One region of the Streptomyces sp. NPDC049040 genome, then DNA from elsewhere that is predicted to be linked to it. Evidence: predicted binding sites of a transcription regulator. Region 1 holds the regulator's gene; each other region holds the start of a gene.
What was found. The regulator HrcA, encoded in region 1, represses chaperone genes, less so after heat shock. The targets are predictions, from matches to a motif close to TTNGCACTCNGNNNNNCNGAGTGCNAA.
Positions count from the first base shown of each region.

Region 1 (6,441 bases):
GTGGGGAGGATCCCGGGTGTCGAGCACGCCGTCGTCTACGAGCCGCTGGCCGGCGACTGGGTCGGCGGTGACTTCTACGACCTGTTCCCCGCAGGGGACGGCCGCTGGTGCTTCGCGCTGGGCGACGTGTGCGGCAACGGCCCCGAGGCCGCCTCGCTCGCCGGCATCGCCCGCCCGATGCTGCGGTTGCTGGCCCGCGAGGGCTACGGCGTCTGCGACGTGCTCGACCGGCTCAACAAGGCGCTGGCCGACGAGGCCGCCGCCGCGCTGGTGGGCGGGACCGCGGCCTGGGACGGCGGCCAGGCCCGCTTCCTCTCGCTGCTCTACGGCGAGGTCACGCCCTACGCCCCGGAGCGCGGCGCCCACTGCACGCTGGCCTCCGCCGGGCACCCGCTGCCCCTGGTGCTCGGCCGGAACGGCACGGTCAGGGAGGCGGCCACCCCGCAGATACTGCTCGGGATCTCGGATACGACGCAGTACGTGAGCGAGTCCTTCGGCCTGGCGCCGGGCGACACCCTGCTGTGCGTCACCGACGGCGTCACCGAGCGCCGCCGCGGCCGGCGGCTGTTCGACGACGACGACGGCCTGGCCGCGGTTCTCGGCGGCTGCACCGGCCTGGACGCGGCCGGTATCGCCGAACGCGTCCGGCACGCGGTGCACGCCTACGACATCGCGCCGCCCGCCGACGATCTCGCGGTGCTCGTGCTCCAGGCCCGCTGACGTGCCGGGCAACGGCCGCGGTGCCGGATACTGGGGGAATGCCCTCCGTACTGCCCGACGGCGAACCCGTGCCCGACAACGGCGCCCTGCCGCCGCAGGCGCTGACCGGCGCCGCGGGACGGCCGCTCGGCTTCTACCTCCACGTGCCCTACTGCGCCACCCGCTGCGGCTACTGCGACTTCAACACCTACACCGCGAGCGAGCTGCGCGGCTCCGGCGGTGCGCTGGCGTCCCGCGACAACTACGCCGACGTCCTCATCGAGGAGATCCGGCTGGCCAGGAAGGTGCTCGGGGACGACCCGCGGCAGGCCGAGACCGTCTTCGTCGGCGGCGGCACCCCCACCCTGCTGCCGGCCGCCGACCTGGTGCGGATGCTCGGCGCGATCCGCGACGAGTTCGGGCTCGCGCCGGACGCGGAGATCACCACGGAGGCCAACCCCGAGTCCGTCGACCCGGCGTACCTGGCGGAGCTGCGGGACGGCGGCTTCAACCGGATGTCCTTCGGCATGCAGAGCGCCCGGCAGCACGTCCTGCAGGTCCTCGACCGCACCCACACCCCGGGGCGGCCGGAGGCGTGCGTCGCGGAAGCCCGCGCCGCCGGCTTCGAGCACGTCAACCTCGACCTGATCTACGGCACCCCCGGCGAGTCCGACGACGACTGGCGGGCCTCGCTGGACGCGGCGACGGCCGCCGGGCCCGACCATGTGTCGGCCTACGCGCTGATCGTCGAGGAGGGTACCGGGCTGGCCCGGCGGATCCGGCGCGGCGAGGTGCCGATGACCGACGACGACGAGCACGCCGACCGCTACCTCATCGCCGACGAACGGCTGTCCGCGGCCGGATTCGGCTGGTACGAGGTCTCCAACTGGGCCACCACGGAAGCGGGCAGGTGCCGCCACAACGAGCTGTACTGGACCGGCGCCGACTGGTGGGGCGCCGGCCCCGGCGCGCACAGCCACGTCGGCGGGGTGCGCTGGTGGAACGTCAAGCACCCCGGCGCCTACGCGCAGGCGATCGCCGAGTCCCGCACCCCCGGCGCGGGACGGGAGGTCCTCGGGGAAGAGGACCGCAGGATCGAGCGGATCCTGCTGGAGCTGCGCCTTTCCGCGGGCTGCCCGCTGGACCTGCTCACCGAGGCCGGCGCGCGGGCCGCGGTCCGCGCGGTGGCGGACGGCCTGCTGGAGCCCGCCGCGCACGCGGCCGGACGGGCCGTCCTCACCCTGCGCGGCCGGCTGCTGGCCGACGCCGTGGTGTGCGACCTCACCGACTGAGCGGCGCCCCGCCGCCGGCTCAGGGCACCGTCACGAAGTCGATCAGGTGCTCCACCGATCCCAGCAGTTCGGGCTGGAGGTCCTTGTACGTGCGCACCGACGCCAGGATCCGCTGCCACGCCTCGCCCGTGGACATGTCCCAGCCCAGCGCGCGGCACACCCCGGTCTTCCAGTCCTCGCCGCGCGGCACCCGCGGCCACTGCCGGATGCCGACCGAGGCGGGCTTCACCGCCTCCCACACGTCGATGTAGGGGTGCCCCACCACCAGGACGTCCGCGCCGCTCACCGACGCGGCGATACGGGACTCCTTGGAGCCGGGCACCAGGTGGTCGACCAGCACGCCCAGGCGGGCGCCGGGGGCCGGGCCGAAGTCCGCCACGATCGCGGGCAGGTCGTCGACGCCCTCCAGATACTCCACGACCACCCCCTCGACCCGCAGGTCGTGGCCCCACACCCGCTCGACCAGCTCGGCGTCGTGCCGCCCCTCCACGTAGATCCGCCCGGCCCGCGCCACCCGTGCCTTGGCGTCCGGCACCGCGACGGAGCCCGAAGCCGACAGCAGCGGACCGCGGGGCGCCGCCACGGCCTGCGGGCGCACCAGCGTGACCGTGCGGCCGTCGATCAGGAAGCCGCGGGGCGTCATCGGGAAGACCCGGTGCTTGCCGAACCGGTCCTCCAGGGTGACCGTCAGCCCCTCCGCGCTCTTCTCGCAGCGCACCACCGCCCCGCAGAAGCCGGTGGCGGCCTCCTCGACCACGAGGTCGGCCTCCGCCGCCACCTCGGGCGCCGGGCCGCTCTTCTTCCACGGCGGGGTCAGATCGGGGTCGTAGCTCCTGCTGCGCATGGTGGCGATCGTAGCCAGCCGCCCCTGCCGCTCCCTAGGACGTCCCGAAACGCGCCGCCAGCGCGTCCCGCTGGGCCCGCAGGAAACGCGCGTCGACCACCGCCCCGTGGCCCGGCACGTAGCGGCCCGTCTCGCCGCCGAGCGCCAGCAGCGCGTCCAGGGTGGCCGGCCAGCGGGCCGGGTCCGCGTCGTCGCCCGCCTGCGGCTCGCCGGACTCCTCGACCAGGTCGCCGCAGAAGACCACCACCGGGTCGCTCGCGGTGGCGCCGGGCACGACCACCACCAGGTCGTGGTCGGTGTGCCCGGTCCCCGGGTGCACCAGCCGGACCGGCCGCTCGCCCAGGTCGACGGCGACCTCCCCGGTCACCTGCCGGGTGGGCGGCACCAGCGCCCGCGCCGCGCGCTCCGCCTCCGCCGGGTCGGTGCCGTGCCCGACGGCGCTCTCCCGCAGCGCCTCGCGCTCCCGGCGCAGGTGATCCCCGAGCGAGCGCTGCCCGAACACCTCGGCCCCGGGGAAGGCCGCGGTGCCGAAGACATGGTCGAAGTGGCCATGGGTGAGGGCGATGTGGGTGACCGCCCGCCCGGTCAGCGCCTCGACCTGCGCGCGCAGCTCCTCGCCCTCGCGCAGCGTCGAGGCCGTGTCCACCAGCAGCACGCCGTCGGACCCGACCACCAGGCCGATCGTCACATCGAGATGGGGCATCCTGCGCCGGGCGACCCCGGGAGCCAGCTGCTCCCAGACAGAACCACCCGAACCCGGATCCTCCGTGCGCTCCACAGATTCCACGGGGTGACGCTATCGCCGCCGCGGGGCCGCGGGCCGCCACCTCCGCGTACCCGGTGTGCCGCACCCTTGCCGAGCCCTTGCCGCCTCGCCGTACACTTGCTGCGGGAAAGCTGGCACTCGAAACGGCGGAGTGCCAGGCCGGGAACATGGCGGTTGGAGGTGCGCGATGCTGAGCGAACGCAGACTCGAAGTCCTGCGTGCCATCGTTCAGGACTACGTCGGCACCGAGGAGCCGGTCGGTTCCAAGGCACTCACGGAGCGTCACCGGCTCGGCGTGTCCCCGGCCACCGTGCGCAACGACATGGCGGTGCTGGAGGACGAGGGCTACATCGCCCAGCCGCACACCAGTGCCGGCCGTATCCCCACCGACAAGGGATACCGGCTGTTCGTGGACAAGATGGCCGGCGTCAAGCCGCTGTCGTCCGCCGAGCGCCGGGCGATCCAGAACTTCCTGGACGGCGCGGTCGACCTGGACGACGTCGTGGCCAGGACCGTGCGGCTGCTCGCGCAGCTCACCCGGCAGGTCGCCGTCGTGCAGTATCCGTCGCTGACCCGGTCCTCGGTGCGGCACGTGGAACTCCTGGCGCTCGCGCCCGCCCGCATCATGCTGGTGCTCATCACCGACACCGGACGGGTCGAGCAGCGGCTGATCGACTGCCCCGCCCCGGTCGGCGAGACGGTGCTCGCCGACCTGCGGGCCCGGCTCAACAGCCGGGTCGTCGGCCGCCGCTTCGCCGACGTGCCGCCGCTGGTCCAGGACGTGCCGGAGAGCTTCGACCCCGACGACCGCCCCGCGGTCGCCGGAGTGCTCGCCACCCTGCTGGAAACCCTGGTCGAGCAGACGGAAGAGCGCATCATGCTCGGCGGCGCTGCCAACCTGACCAGGTTCAACCACGACTTCCCGCTGACGATCAGGCCGGTGCTCGAAGCATTGGAGGAGCAGATGGTGCTGCTCAAACTGCTCGGCGAGGCCAAGGACTCCACCATGACCGTCCGGATCGGTCATGAGAATTTTCACGAGGGCCTCAACTCCACCTCGGTGGTGGCGGTCGGCTACGGTTCGGGCGACGAGGCAGTCGCCAAACTCGGCGTGGTCGGACCGACCCGCATGGACTACCCCGGAACGATGGGAGCGGTACGCGCAGTGGCACGTTACGTCGGACAGATCCTGGCGGAGTCGTAAGTGGCCACGGACTACTACGCCGTACTAGGCGTGCGCCGCGACGCAGGTCCGGACGAGATCAAGAAGGCTTTCCGCCGTCTCGCCCGGGAACTGCACCCTGACGTCAACCCCGACCCCAAGACGCAGGAGCGGTTCAAGGAGATCAACGCCGCTTACGAGGTGCTCTCCGACCCGCAGAAGAAGCAGGTCTACGACCTCGGCGGCGACCCGCTGTCCGCCGCCGGCGGTGGCGCGGGCGCGGGCTTCGGGCAGGGCTTCGGGAACTTCAGCGACATCATGGACGCCTTCTTCGGGCAGTCGCAGCAGCGCGGACCGCGCTCGCGCACCCGGCGCGGGCAGGACGCCATGATCCGGCTGGAGATCGACCTCGAAGAGGCGGCCTTCGGCACCACCAAGGACATCCAGGTCGACACCGCGGTGACCTGCGGGACCTGCAACGGCGAAGGGGCCGCGCCCGGCACCGCCGCGCAGACCTGCGACATGTGCCGCGGCCGCGGCGAGGTGTCCCAGGTCACCCGCTCCTTCCTCGGCCAGGTCATGACGTCCAGGCCCTGCCCGCAGTGCCAGGGCTTCGGCACCGTCGTGCCCACGCCGTGCCCGGAGTGCGCAGGCGACGGACGGGTGCGGTCCCGCCGCACGCTCACCGTCAAGATCCCCGCGGGCGTGGACAACGGCACCCGTATCCAGCTCGCGGGCGAGGGCGAGGTCGGCCCCGGCGGCGGCCCCGCCGGCGACCTCTACGTCGAGATCCGCGAAGTCCCGCACCTGGTCTTCCAGCGCCGCGGCGACGACCTGCACTGCACGGTCACCATCCCGATGACGGCCGCCGCACTCGGCACGAAGTGCCCGCTGGAGACGCTCGACGGTCTCGAGGAGATCGACATCCGGCCCGGTACGCAGTCAGGCCAGTCGATCCCGCTGCACCAGCGCGGCATCACGCACCTGCGCGGCGGCGGCCGCGGTGACCTCGTGGTCCACGTCGAGGTCGTGACCCCGCACAAGCTCGACGCCGACCAGGAGGACCTGATCCGCCGCCTCGCCAAACTCCGCGGCGAAGAACGCCCGACGGGCCAGTTCGCGCCGGGCCAGCAGGGCCTCTTCTCCCGCCTGAAGGACGCCTTCAACGGCCGATAGCCCCGGCCGCATCCCCTTCCCCGCCCCGGGCGCGGGTGGCGCGCACTCCCTTCCGCCAGAGGGATCGCCGTCCCCCCCGGGGCGCGGGCGCCCCGGTTCCCCTTCGGCAGGGGGTGGCCGCCGGGGGCGGGGAACCGCGCGACAACCCCCGCACGGGGCGCGGGTCGTCACCGACCCCAAGGGGCTGCTGCTGTCGCGGACGGCCCACCGGTCGTGGTGGGTTGCCCGCGCTGTTCCCCGCGTCCCTGGGGGTGGTCGTGGTCGTCGTCACGCGATGGTCGTGGTGGGTTGCCCGTGCCGTTCCCCGCGCCCCCGGCGGGCACCGGCGGGCGTGGCGCGAACCGGGCGGGTGGGCACCCCGGCGCCGGGGGCGATGTGCGGCCGCGCGCCGAGCGCATGGCAGGCTAGCCCCATGTCCGCGCCCAGTCTGACTTCCTTCTCGGCGTACCCGATCGTCCAGGCCCCGATGGCCGGCGGTGCAGCCAACCCGCGGCTGGCGACA
Region 1 covers NZ_JBICTO010000002.1:417,466-423,906, forward strand. Annotated here, with positions in the region: gene ACGFMP_RS06705 (SpoIIE family protein phosphatase) at 1-720, shown strand, start outside; gene hemW (radical SAM family heme chaperone HemW) at 759-1,991, shown strand; gene ACGFMP_RS06715 (DUF3097 domain-containing protein) at 2,011-2,835, opposite strand; gene ACGFMP_RS06720 (MBL fold metallo-hydrolase) at 2,870-3,613, opposite strand; gene hrcA (heat-inducible transcriptional repressor HrcA) at 3,789-4,805, shown strand; gene dnaJ (molecular chaperone DnaJ) at 4,806-5,939, shown strand; gene ACGFMP_RS06735 (nitronate monooxygenase) at 6,352-6,441, shown strand, end outside.

Region 2 (6,441 bases), on a different contig from region 1:
CCGCCGCCCGCGACCACTGGGGCACCGGGCTCGGCGCCCGGCTGCTCACCGCCCTGCTGCGGGCCGCGACCGCCGCGGAGTGCGACGAGGTGCTGCTCGAAGTGCGGGTCGACAACATCCGCGCCCAGCGGCTCTACCTGCGCTTCGGCTTCGAGCCGATCGACATCCGCAAGGGCTACTACCAGCCGGGGAACGTCAACGCGCTCGTCATGCGCCGCGCCGACCCGGCACAGAACCTGGCTGAGGAATTCCATGCCTGACGAACCCCTGGTGCTCGGCATCGAGACCTCCTGCGACGAGACCGGCGTCGGCATCGTCCGCGGGCACACCCTGCTCGCCGACGCCGTCGCCTCCAGCGTCGACGAACACGCCCGCTACGGCGGCGTCGTCCCCGAGGTCGCCAGCCGCGCCCACCTGGAGGCGATGGTCCCCACCATCAGGCGCGCCCTGAAACAAGCCGGGGTGAGCGCCCGCGACCTCGACGGCATCGCCGTGACCGCGGGCCCCGGCCTGGCAGGCGCGCTGCTCGTCGGGGTGTCCGCCGCCAAGGCCTACGCCTACGCGCTGGGCAAGCCGCTCTACGGCGTCAACCACCTCGCCTCGCACATCTGCGTCGACCAGCTCGAACACGGCGCCCTGCCCGAGCCGACGATGGCGCTGCTGGTCTCCGGCGGCCACTCCTCGCTGCTGCTCGCCCCCGACATCACCGGCGACGTGCGCCCGCTCGGCGCCACCATCGACGACGCGGCAGGCGAGGCCTTCGACAAGGTCGCCCGGGTGCTCGGCCTCGGCTTCCCCGGCGGCCCCGCCATCGACCGGCACGCCCGCGACGGCGACCCGGCCGCCATCGCCTTCCCGCGCGGCCTGACCGGCGGCCGCGACCCCGTCTACGACTTCTCCTTCTCCGGCCTCAAGACCGCCGTCGCCCGCTGGGTCGAAGCCCGCCGCAGGGACGGCCAGGACGTGCCGATCGCCGACGTGGCCGCGTCCTTCCAGGAAGCGGTCGTCGACGTGCTCACCCGCAAGGCACTCAAGGCCTGCAAGGACAACGGCGTCGACCACCTGATGATCGGCGGCGGAGTCGCCGCCAACTCCCGGCTGCGCTCGCTGGCCCTGGAACGCTGCGCCGACGCCGGAATCCGGCTGCGCGTGCCGCGGCCCGGCCTGTGCACCGACAACGGCGCGATGGTGGCCGCGCTCGGCGCCGAGATGGTGGCCAGGAACCGGCCCTCCTCCACCTTCGACCTCCCCGCCGACTCCTCGCTGCCGGTGACGGAGGTGTCCGTGCCCGGCCACACCCACGAGCAGGCGCACACCCACGACCACATGCACCAGGCGAGCAAGGACAACCTCTACGGATGACCGTCACCCTCATGTGGGAGGCCGCCGCCGCCCCCGGCCGCGGCGCCGAACTCCTCGACTGGGCACGGCAGGCCGCCACCGCACTGCCCGGCGGCTTCCTGCGGCGCGAATTCCTCACCGCGCCCGGCGACCGCGTCCTCGTACTCACCTGGTGGGACGCCGAACCCGGCGCCGAACTCCCCGAACTCCCCGACCCGGCCGCCGGCCTCGTACGGCGCCAGGTGCACCGCTGGCGGTTCACCTCGGTGGCAGTGGAACCCGCGGGCTGAAAAACCCCTCGTCCAAGGTGAGCGCGCGGCCGACGCCCCAGTCCGCGGTCGCGCGCTCCCTCCTTGACGTAGCAGCACCGACGTAGGGTCCCTCCCCGATGCGCGCACCACGCGGGAAAACCGCTGTCCTCCTGCTCCTGGGCCTGCTGTTCACCGCGGGCTGCTCCGCCGGCACCCCCACCGGCTCCCCCGCCCCCGGCGAGTCCACGACGGCTTCCACGACACCCGCACACACCCCCACGGCGACACCGACGGACGACCGCGCCGCCGCCTTCCGCAAATGGGGCATCCCGCTGCTCCCGCCGCCGCCCGCCCCGCCCGCCGTCAAACCCATACGCACCGGCGACGGGCGAATACCGGTGGTCAGTGACATACCGACCGACCGGAAGATCGTCTTCCTCACCTTCGACGACGGGGCCGAGAAGGACCCCAAGTTCGTCGAGATGATGCGGGACCTCAAGATCCCCTTCACGATGTTCCTCACCGACGACATCATCAAGAACGACTACGGCTTCTTCCGGCCGCTCCAGGCCATGGGCAACTCGATAGAGAACCACACGCTCAGCCACCCTGACCTGCACGGGCGGACACAAGCCCAGCAGAAGCACGAAATCTGCTTCCAGCAGCAGAAGCTCACACAGGAATACGGGAAGGCTCCCGGGCTCTTCCGGCCGCCCTACGGCAACTACAACTCCGACACCCGGGCCGCCGTGAAATCCTGCGGCGGGCTGCGGGCCATGATTCTCTGGCGCGAATCGATGCAGATCAAGAAGGTGCAATTCCAGCGGCCCGACAAGAAATTCCATCCCGGGGACATCATTCTGGCCCACTTTCGAGGGCCCTCGCAGCTCAAGGGCGAGACGATGACCGTGATGACGGCCAATTTGCTGCGACAAGTCGCGTCCCAGGGTTTCACCCTGGCCCGCCTCGAGGACTACATCTGACCGGCCCCCGCTCCCCTTCGGCAAGAAGGTGCCACCCAGGGGCGCGGGCAACCGGCCACCGGCGGGTGGTCCGGATCGGACCGATCAGCCCCTTTGGGTCGGTGACGACCCGCGCCCCGGTGGGGGGCATGTGGCTCCGTTCTCCCCCAGGGCTTCGCCTGGGGGTGCCCCCACGCGCCCCTGGGGTGGCGCGGTTGGTCGCCACGTGACGGTGGGTGGGGGGCTTGTGGCGCAGTTCCTCGCGCCCCTGGGGGGTGCTCCTTGCGGGAGAGGGCAACCATCAGGGGCGCGGGGAACTGCGCGGGCAACCGGCCACCGGGCGGGTGGTCCGTGTGCGACAGCAACAGCCCCTTTGGGCCGGTGACGACCCGCGCCCCCGGTGGGGGCTTGTCGCGCCGTTCCCCGCGCCCCTGGGGTGGTGCGGTCCGTCCCCACACGACGGCCGTACGCGGCTGGCCGCTCCGTTGTCCACCAGGGCTTCGCCTGGGGGTGCCCCCACGCGCCCCTGGGGTGGTGGCGGTTCGTCGTACCACGACGGCCGTGGGGGGCTTGTCGCGCAGTTCCTCGCGCCCCTTGGGGGTGCTCCTTGCGGGAGAGGGCAACCATCAGGGGCGCGGGGAACTGCGCGGGTAACCGGCCACCGGCCGGTGGTCCGGATCGGACCGATCAGCCCCTTTGGGGCGGTGGCGACCCGCGCGCCGGTGGGGCTAGGCAGGGGCCGGGGAGGCCAGGAGCATGGTGGGGGCGCCGGATACGCGGGTCAGGAAGACGGTGGCGGAGTGCGGCCCCGGGGGCCGCACCCGGCGGCGGAGGTCTTCCGGATCCACCGCAGACCCCCGCTTCTTGACGGTCAGGACGCCGACCCCCCGCTCCCGCACCAGCGCCTTGAGCCGCTTCAGCCCGAACGGCAGCACATCGGTGACCTCGTACGCGGTGGCGTACGGCGTCGGCCGCAACCCGTCGGCGGTGATGTACGCGATCGTCGGGTCGATCAGCCCGCCGTCGATCTCCTCGGCGACCTCGGCCACGAGATGCGCCCGGATGACGGCGCCGTCGGGCTCGTACAGGTAGCGCCCGACCGGCCGCACCGGGGGGTCCGGCAGGCCGCGTCCGACGATCGTGGCGCCGGAGGGCAGCAGCGTCGCGCGGCGGCCGCCCGGCCGTACCCGGTCGCCGCGGCCGTCGAACCACAGCACGGCCTCCTTCACGTCACCGCCGTCGGAGATCCACTCGGCTTCCGCGGCCGGCGGCACGGCTTCGTGCGGGATGCCGGGGGCGACCTTCACCGCTCCGGGTGAACCCGGGGCCGCGGCGGCCTGCGCCCAGGACAGCGGCGGCGAGTAGGCCTCGGGGTCGAACACCCGGCCCCTCGCGGTGCGCCGCGCCGGGTCGACGAAGACCCCGTCGAGACCGCCGGTGCCGGCGTCCGCCACGTCGGCGCACACCACGTCGAGGCGGTCGGCGAGGCCGAGCGCGGCGGCGTTCGCGGCGACGACGGCGCAGGTCAGCGGGTCGCGGTCGACGGCTCGCACGGACAGGCCGGCCCGCAGCATGGCGATGACGTCGCCGCCGACGCCGCAGCACAGGTCGGCCACGCCTTCCGGCCGGAAGGAGGCGAAGCGCCGCGCCCGGTGCGTGGCCACGGACGAACGGGTGGACTGTTCGAGTCCGTGCGGCGTGAAGTACATCCGGTGCGCGTCGTCCGCGCCGAACTTGGCGACGGCCCGCTGCCGCAGCCGCGCCTGGCCGAGTGCGGCGGCGACGAGCCCTGCGTCGTGCGTACGCCGCAGCCTGGTGGCGACGGCCAGGTCGTCCACGGGGTCGTGCTCGCGCAGCCCTGCCAGCAGTTCCTGACCCTCTGCGGTCAGCAGCCCTTCGAGATCCTCAGCCTTCACCCGGCTCATTGTGCCGGTGCGGGCGTCCCCCGAGGTCCCCGGCGAGGTCCCGGCGGGCGTCCCGGCGACGGCGCGCGGCTGGCACTCCGCTTGACCGAGTGCTAAAGGCGTCCTAGTCTCACTTCTGGCACTCGGCCCCGCTGAGTGCCAGACAAACAGCGACGGGCAGGTCCGGCACCCGCGACGACGGGCCTACCAGGTCGCCGACCCAGACAGACACTCCCGTGAGCCCTTTGAAGGGGGAGGTCGGATCGTGACGACCGCCAGCACCAAGGTTGCCATCAAGCCGCTTGAGGACCGCATTGTGGTCCAGCCGCTCGACGCCGAGCAGACCACGGCCTCGGGCCTGGTCATTCCGGACACCGCCAAGGAGAAGCCCCAGGAGGGCGTCGTCCTGGCCGTGGGCCCGGGCCGCTTCGAGGACGGCACCCGGCTGCCGCTCGACGTCGCCGTCGGCGACGTCGTGCTGTACAGCAAGTACGGCGGCACCGAGGTGAAGTACAACGGCGAGGAGTACCTCGTCCTCTCGGCCCGCGACGTTCTCGCGATCGTCGAGAAGTAGTTCCCCCGGCTGCTGCAGCCGTGATCCCGCCCCGGGAGTCCGTGTCCTTGAGGCCGGGTCCCCGGGGCGGTTTCTTTCACCGTCCTTACCGTCCGTGACGACGTGATTAGACGAGTAGACGAGGTAGTTCGCAGGCATGGCCAAGATTCTTAAGTTCGACGAGGACGCCCGTCGCGCCCTGGAGCGCGGCGTCAACAAGCTCGCCGACACCGTGAAGGTGACGATCGGCCCCAAGGGCCGCAACGTCGTCATCGACAAGAAGTTCGGTGCGCCGACCATCACCAACGACGGTGTGACCATCGCGCGTGAGGTCGAGCTGGAGGACCCGTACGAGAACCTGGGCGCCCAGCTCGTCAAGGAGGTGGCGACCAAGACCAACGACATCGCGGGTGACGGCACCACCACCGCGACGGTGCTCGCCCAGGCGCTGGTCCGCGAGGGCCTGCGGAACGTGGCGGCCGGTGCGTCCCCCGCCTCGCTCAAGAAGGGCATCGACGCGGCCGTCAAGGCGGTCTCCGAGGAGCTGCTGGCCACCGCGCGCGCCATCGAGGGCAAGGAGGACATCGCGGCCGTCGCCGCGCTGTCCGCGCAGGACAAGCAGGTCGGCGAGCTGATCGCCGAGGCCATGGACAAGGTCGGCAAGGACGGTGTGATCACCGTCGAGGAGTCCAACACCTTCGGCCTGGACCTGGAGTTCACCGAGGGCATGGCCTTCGACAAGGGCTACCTGTCGCCGTACTTCGTGACGGACCAGGAGCGTATGGAGGCCGTCCTCGACGACCCGTACGTGCTCATCCACCAGGGCAAGATCTCGTCGATCCAGGACCTGCTGCCGCTGCTCGAGAAGATCATCCAGGCGGGTGGCTCCAAGCCGCTGCTGATCATCGCCGAGGACGTCGAGGGCGAGGCGCTGTCCACCCTGGTCGTCAACAAGATCCGCGGCACGTTCAACGCCGTCGCGGTCAAGGCGCCCGGCTTCGGTGACCGCCGCAAGGCCATGCTTGGCGACATCGCCACCCTCACGGGTGCGACCGTCATCGCGGAGGAGGTCGGCCTCAAGCTGGACCAGGCCGGTCTCGACCTGCTGGGCACCACCCGCCGCGCCACCATCACCAAGGACGAGACCACTCTCGTCGACGGTGCGGGCGACAAGGCCGAGATCGAGGGCCGCGTCAACCAGATCAAGGCGGAGATCGGCACCACCGACTCCGACTGGGACCGCGAGAAGCTGCAGGAGCGGCTGGCCAAGCTGGCCGGCGGCGTCTGCGTCATCCGGGTCGGCGCCGCCACCGAGGTGGAGCTCAAGGAGAAGAAGCACCGCCTCGAGGACGCGATCTCCGCGACCCGCGCCGCCGTCGAGGAGGGCATCGTCTCCGGCGGTGGCTCCGCCCTCGTCCACGCGGTGAAGG
Region 2 covers NZ_JBICTO010000007.1:225,252-231,692, forward strand. Annotated here, with positions in the region: gene rimI (ribosomal protein S18-alanine N-acetyltransferase) at 1-260, shown strand, start outside; gene tsaD (tRNA (adenosine(37)-N6)-threonylcarbamoyltransferase complex transferase subunit TsaD) at 253-1,362, shown strand; gene ACGFMP_RS20550 (hypothetical protein) at 1,359-1,631, shown strand; gene ACGFMP_RS20555 (polysaccharide deacetylase family protein) at 1,730-2,575, shown strand; gene ACGFMP_RS20560 (SAM-dependent methyltransferase) at 3,283-4,479, opposite strand; gene groES (co-chaperone GroES) at 4,724-5,032, shown strand; gene groL (chaperonin GroEL) at 5,169-6,441, shown strand, end outside.
Region 2: a site for HrcA is predicted at 4,549-4,575, ahead of groES (co-chaperone GroES). Genes of this name have one in related genera too.

Region 3 (6,441 bases), on a different contig from region 1:
CCTGCGCCGGCGGATCGAGGCCGGCCCCGCGAACATCTGGCGCTACGCACCGCTGCTGCCGGTGCCGGCCGATGTGACCGAGAAGCAGAATCTCAACCCGGGCTGGACCAAGCTCGTCAAGGCCGACAATCTGGCGCGCGAGCTGGGCATCACCGGCGGCCTGTACGTGAAGGACGACTCCGGCAACCCGACGCATTCCTTCAAGGACCGGGTCGTCGCGATCGCCCTGGAGGCCGCCCGGACCTTCGGCCTGACCACGCTGTCCTGCTCGTCGACGGGCAACCTGGCGGGCGCGGTCGGCGCCGCGGCCGCGAGGGCGGGCTTCCGCTCGTGCGTGTTCATCCCGCACGACCTGGAGCAGGGCAAGGTCGTGATGGCCGCGGTCTACGGCGGCGAGCTGGTCGCGATCGAGGGTTCGTACGACGACGTGAACCGCTTCTGCTCGGAGCTGATCGGCGACCCGATCGGCGAGGGCTGGGGCTTCGTCAACGTCAACCTGCGGCCGTACTACGGCGAGGGTTCCAAGACGCTGGCCTACGAGATCGCGGAGCAGCTCGGCTGGCGGCTGCCGGACAACCTGGTCATCCCGATCGCCTCGGGCTCGCAGCTCACCAAGATCGACAAGGGCCTCCAGGAGCTGATCAAGCTCGGCCTGGTCGAGGACAAGCCGTACAAGATCTACGGCGCGCAGGCCGAGGGCTGCTCGCCGGTGTCCGCGGCCTTCAAGGCCGGGCACGACGTCGTGCGCCCGGTGAAGCCGGACACCATCGCCAAGTCGCTGGCGATCGGCAACCCGGCTGACGGCCCCTACGTGCTGGACATCGCTCGGCGCACCGGCGGCGCGGTCGAGGACGTGAACGACGAGCAGGTCGTGGACGCCATCAAGCTGCTGGCCCGCACCGAGGGCATCTTCGCCGAGACGGCAGGCGGGGTGACCGTCGGGGTGCTCAGGAAGCTGATCGAGACCGGGCAGCTCGACCCGGCTGCCGAGACCGTCGTGCTGAACACCGGCGACGGGCTCAAGACCCTGGACGCGGTGTCCCCGACCACCGGGCCGACCGCGACCATCCGTCCCACCGTTGCCGCTTTCCGAGAGGCTGGCCTCGCATGAGTGCTTCCGTACGCATCCCCACGATCCTTCGCACCTACACCGGCGGCAAGGCCGAGGTCCAGGCCGAGGGTGAGACGCTCGCCGCGGTGATCGAGTCGCTGGAAAAGAATCATGCGGGTATTTCCGCGCGGGTTCTCGACGACGCCGGAAAGCTCCGTCGTTTCGTGAACGTGTATGTCAACGATGATGATGTCCGGTTTTCCGAGGGTCTTGCCACGGCCGTACCCGACGGTGCCAGCGTCTCGATCATTCCGGCGGTCGCGGGCGGCTGAGCCGGCACCGTACCTGATCTGACAGGAATCCGCAGAAGCTCTGACGTTTAACCTGCGCCCCACCCGGGAACTGCTTTCGTCCCGGGTGGGGCGCCCGCCTGTGGGGCGGTAGTTGAATCCCTGTACATTTGCCAGAGGCACGTGGCACTCCCGGATCCCCGATGATCGGCTGGTGCGGCGATTTATCGCCAAAGTCGCTCGCGATAAGCCCGCTAAGCCCTTTATGTCCGGTCCGAGTTGCCCGGCATTATCATTTTTTCCTGGTTTATTTCCGATGGGTCGCGCCCAGAATTCTCGTCCAATTGACCTGTTGCAGACGGCATCCGTGCAGATACATTCAGCCGCGGTCGACGCGTTCCGGCGCACACCCCTGCTGGGGGTGAGGTCTGACCCGGCACCGCGGAGCGCGGGGCCGCGATAGGGCCAGTAATAGGGGAGTTAGGAATGGCTCAGGGCACCGTCAAGTGGTTCAACGCGGAGAAGGGCTACGGCTTCATCGCGGTCGACGGTGGTGCGGATGTCTTCGTCCACTACAGCGCGATACAGATGGACGGATACCGCACCCTCGAAGAAGGCCAGCGAGTCGAGTTCGAGATCTCGCAGGGTCAGAAGGGGCCGCAGGCGGACATGGTCCGGCTGGCCGGCTGAGATCGGCGCGTTCGGCCACCGACGCGACGCCAATGAAGGGCCATCCCGCCAGGGGTGGCCCTTCCCCTGTGTGGCCCTCCGCATCACTGCCGCGTCCCCTCCGCGTCCCTGCCCGGCCCCTGCCGGGCCCCCGGTGTGGCGCGGCGGCGGCCCATCGGTGGGGCCCCGCGACCCCCGCGCAGGCGGGTGCACGCACCCCGAAGCGCTTGCACTCGCAGGGGGTGAGTGCTAATCATTGGCGTTAGCACTCTACGAGTGAGAGTGCCACTTGGACCGGGTCGGTGAGGCCCGCTCGGGCGTCGGGAAGGAACCGGCGCCCGGCTGGCCGTCCGTCGCGGGCGCCACACGGTCCGATCCACCGCCCCCCGCCTCGGTGGGGGAACCCCCAGTCCGCGGAGGACACTTCACATGGCTAAGATCATCGCGTTCGATGAGGAGGCGCGGCGCGGCCTTGAGCGCGGGATGAACCAGCTCGCCGACGCCGTTAAGGTCACCCTCGGTCCCAAGGGCCGGAACGTCGTCCTTGAGAAGAAGTGGGGCGCCCCGACGATCACCAACGATGGTGTTTCCATCGCCAAGGAGATCGAGCTGGAGGACCCGTACGAGAAGATCGGCGCCGAGCTGGTCAAGGAAGTCGCGAAGAAGACCGACGACGTCGCCGGTGACGGCACGACGACCGCGACCGTCCTGGCCCAGGCCCTGGTCAAGGAAGGCCTGCGGAACGTAGCCGCCGGTGCCAACCCGATGGCCCTCAAGCGCGGTATCGAGAAGGCCGTCGAGGCCGTCTCCGCCGCCCTGCTGGAGCAGGCCAAGGACGTGGAGACCAAGGAGCAGATCGCTTCGACCGCCTCCATCTCCGCCGCCGACACCCAGATCGGCGAGCTGATCGCCGAGGCCATGGACAAGGTCGGCAAGGAAGGCGTCATCACCGTCGAGGAGTCGCAGACCTTCGGTCTCGAGCTCGAGCTCACCGAGGGCATGCGCTTCGACAAGGGCTTCATCTCGGCGTACTTCGCCACCGACCTGGAGCGGATGGAGGCGTCGCTCGACGACCCGTACATCCTGATCGTCAACTCCAAGGTCTCCGCGGTGAAGGACCTCCTCCCGCTGCTGGAGAAGGTCATGCAGTCCGGCAAGCCGCTGCTGATCATCGCCGAGGACGTCGAGGGCGAGGCGCTGTCGACTCTGGTCGTCAACAAGATCCGCGGCACCTTCAAGTCCGTCGCCGTCAAGGCCCCGGGCTTCGGTGACCGCCGCAAGGCCATGCTCGGCGACATCGCCATCCTCACCGGTGGCACCGTCATCTCCGAGGAGGTCGGCCTCAAGCTGGAGAACGCCGGGCTGGACCTGCTCGGCCGCGCCCGCAAGGTCGTCATCACCAAGGACGAGACGACCATCGTGGACGGCTCGGGCGACACCGACCAGGTCGCGGGCCGGGTCAACCAGATCCGCGCCGAGATCGAGAACAGCGACTCGGACTACGACCGCGAGAAGCTCCAGGAGCGCCTGGCGAAGCTCGCGGGCGGCGTGGCCGTCATCAAGGCCGGCGCCGCGACCGAGGTCGAGCTCAAGGAGCGCAAGCACCGCATCGAGGACGCGGTGCGCAACGCCAAGGCCGCCGTCGAGGAGGGCATCGTCGCCGGTGGTGGCGTGGCCCTGCTGCAGGCTTCCGCGGTGTTCGAGAAGCTGGAGCTCGAAGGCGACGAGGCGACCGGTGCCAACGCGGTGAAGATCGCGCTGGAGGCCCCGCTCAAGCAGATCGCCGTCAACGGTGGTCTCGAGGGTGGCGTCATCGTCGAGAAGGTGCGCAACCTGCCCATCGGTCACGGCCTGAACGCCGCGACGGGTGAGTACGTCGACATGATCGCCGAGGGCATCATCGACCCGGCGAAGGTCACCCGTTCCGCGCTGCAGAACGCCGCGTCCATCGCCGCGCTCTTCCTCACCACCGAGGCCGTCATCGCGGACAAGCCCGAGAAGGCGGCCGCGGCCGCCCCGGGTGGCATGCCCGGCGGTGACATGGACTTCTGATCCCCCCTGGGATCGCAGTCCTGCACGCGAGGCGGCGCCCCCTTCCCGTAGCCACGGGAAGGGGGCGCCGCCTTGTCGTACGGCGCTACTTCGACGGCATGGCCAGCGGCCCCGGCACATGGTCGGGGTCGATGACGCCGATGGTGTCGTCCTCGGTGATCACCGCAAGGGACGGGTCCACCCCGGCGACCCGGTAGACGCTGATGTAATCCCGCGGCTCGGGCCCGCCGCCGTCCTGGCAGCCGTCGAAGTAGCCCTGCCCCAGCGGGCTGCCCTGGTGCGGGACCACCTTGGCCGACTCCTGGCCCGGCGCCGGGAAATACAGCGCCCCGCCGTAGTGCAGCTGCCATGCGCAGTCCGCCCCGGCGCCCCCGCCGTTCGCGGAGCAGCCGCCGAGAGCCGGCAGCGCGACCGCCAGCAGCGCGGCGGGTATGAGCAGCGCCCGTCGTGTGTTCACTGAGCCCCCCTTGTCCGGTGTGCGGGTTGGACGCACGGCCGGCCAAGGGGGTTCCCGCAGACGGGAGGGGGGTCGGGTCAGCGGCCCGCGGACTCCAGGGCCTCGCGCAGGTGGCCGCCGGCGTCGGTGAGCAGCCGGGCCGCGGTCGGGGCGTCGACCCTGGCGAGCAGGGTGAGGATGGCCGGTTTGACCTCGCCGTCGGTGGCGGTCAGCGCCTGCTCGATCGCCTGGTCGTCCGCGCCCGTGGCGAGCGAGACGATCCGCCGCGAGCGGGCCCGCAGCTTCTCGTTGGACGCGCGCACGTCCACCATCAGGTTCCCGTAGGTCTTGCCGAGCCGGATCATGGTGATGGTCGAGAGCATGTTGAGCACCAGCTTCTGCGCGGTGCCGGACTTCAGCCGGGTGGATCCGACGACCAGCTCGGGGCCGACGACGACCTCGATGCCGTGGTCGGCGGCGGCGGCCAGCGGCGAGTCCGCGTTGCAGGACAGCCCCACGGTCAGCGCCCCCAGCGCGCGGGCGTGCTCGACGGCGCCCACCGCGTAGGGGGTGCGCCCTGAGGCGGAGACGCCGACAACGGTGTCGGCGTCGGTCAGCCCGAGGGCGTCCAGGTCCTCCGCGGCCAGCTCCCTGCTGTCCTCGGCGCCTTCGATCGAGGTGACCATCGCGGTGGGTCCGCCCGCGATCAGGCCGACGACCTCCTGCCCCGGCGTGGTGTTGAAGGTCGGCGGGCACTCGCTGGCGTCCAGCACGCCGAGCCGGCCCGCCGTGCCCGCGCCGGCGTAGACGAGCCGCCCGCCGCGTGCCATCCGGTCGGCGATGCCGTCGATCGCGGCGGCGATGCTGGGCAGTTGGGCGGCGACTGCGGCTGGGACGGTGGCGTCCTCGCCGTTCATCGTGCGCGCGATCTCCAGGGTGGGCATCCGGTCGATCTCGGCGAGCTCAGGCCGGAACGCCTCGGTGGTCAGCGTGTCCAACTCGCGGCGCAGCTCGGTGTACTGGGGCATATGCGGCTCGTTCATCCTTCTCGCAGTGGTCAGGTGCGGGCGTGGGGGGATGGGCCGGCCAGGCGTCCTCGTGGCCGGCGGAGCGGTGGGCTCGGCGGGGGAGTGGTGGGCACGACGGGGGGCGACGTGAGGAAAATGGTTTCAGAGCATTATCTCAGTGCAGGGGTCAGCCACGCGTGCCACGCGGCCGGTGGCGGTGCGCGAGTGCTTCGTACGAGGCGGCGAGCGCCGGTGCCGTGGACTCGTACGTCCGCTGTGCGATCCCCACGAACAGGCAGTCCACCACCAGGAGCTGGCTGGTCCTGCTGGACATCGCGGCCGGCCGCAGCTCGCTCTCCCGTGAGCTGGAGGTGGTCAGCACGATGTCGGCCCATTGGGTGACCGGCCCGTCCGGGCGCCCGGTGACCGCGATGGTCGTCGCCCCCCGGTCGAAGGCGGCCCGCAGCGGCTCGATCACGTCGTGCGTGTTGCCCGAGTGGGTGATCGCGACCGCGACATCGCCGGGGCGCAGCTGCACGGCGTTGGTCACCGCCAGATGCGGGTCGGCGTGCGCGTGCGCGATCATCCCGATCCGCAGCAGCTTCTGCGCCAGGTCCTGGCCGACGAGCCCGGAAGCGGCGATCCCGTACACGTCCGTGCGCCGGGCGGCCGCCAACGCGCCCACCGCCGCCTCCAGTTGTGCCATGTCCAGCTGTGCGGCGGTGTCGGCGAGTGTCTGCTGCTCCTCCATGGCCAGCTTGGCGACGACGTCGGCGAGCGGGTCGTCCACCGCGATGTCCGCGGTCACCGCGGGCGGCGCCCCAGCGGCCTGCTGGGCGGCGAGCGCGGCCAGGGCGAGCCGCAGGTCGCGGTAGCCGGGATAGCCGAGCAGCCGGGCTGTGCGTACGACGGTGGCCTCGCTGGTGCCGGTGCGGA
Region 3 covers NZ_JBICTO010000012.1:16,275-22,715, reverse strand. Annotated here, with positions in the region: gene thrC (threonine synthase) at 1-1,111, shown strand, start outside; gene ACGFMP_RS26205 (MoaD/ThiS family protein) at 1,108-1,383, shown strand; gene ACGFMP_RS26200 (cold-shock protein) at 1,828-2,031, shown strand; gene groL (chaperonin GroEL) at 2,440-4,062, shown strand; gene ACGFMP_RS26190 (DUF6281 family protein) at 4,148-4,519, opposite strand; gene murQ (N-acetylmuramic acid 6-phosphate etherase) at 4,597-5,526, opposite strand; gene ACGFMP_RS26180 (MurR/RpiR family transcriptional regulator) at 5,693-6,441, opposite strand, start outside.
Region 3: a site for HrcA is predicted at 2,273-2,299, ahead of groL (chaperonin GroEL). Genes of this name have one in related genera too.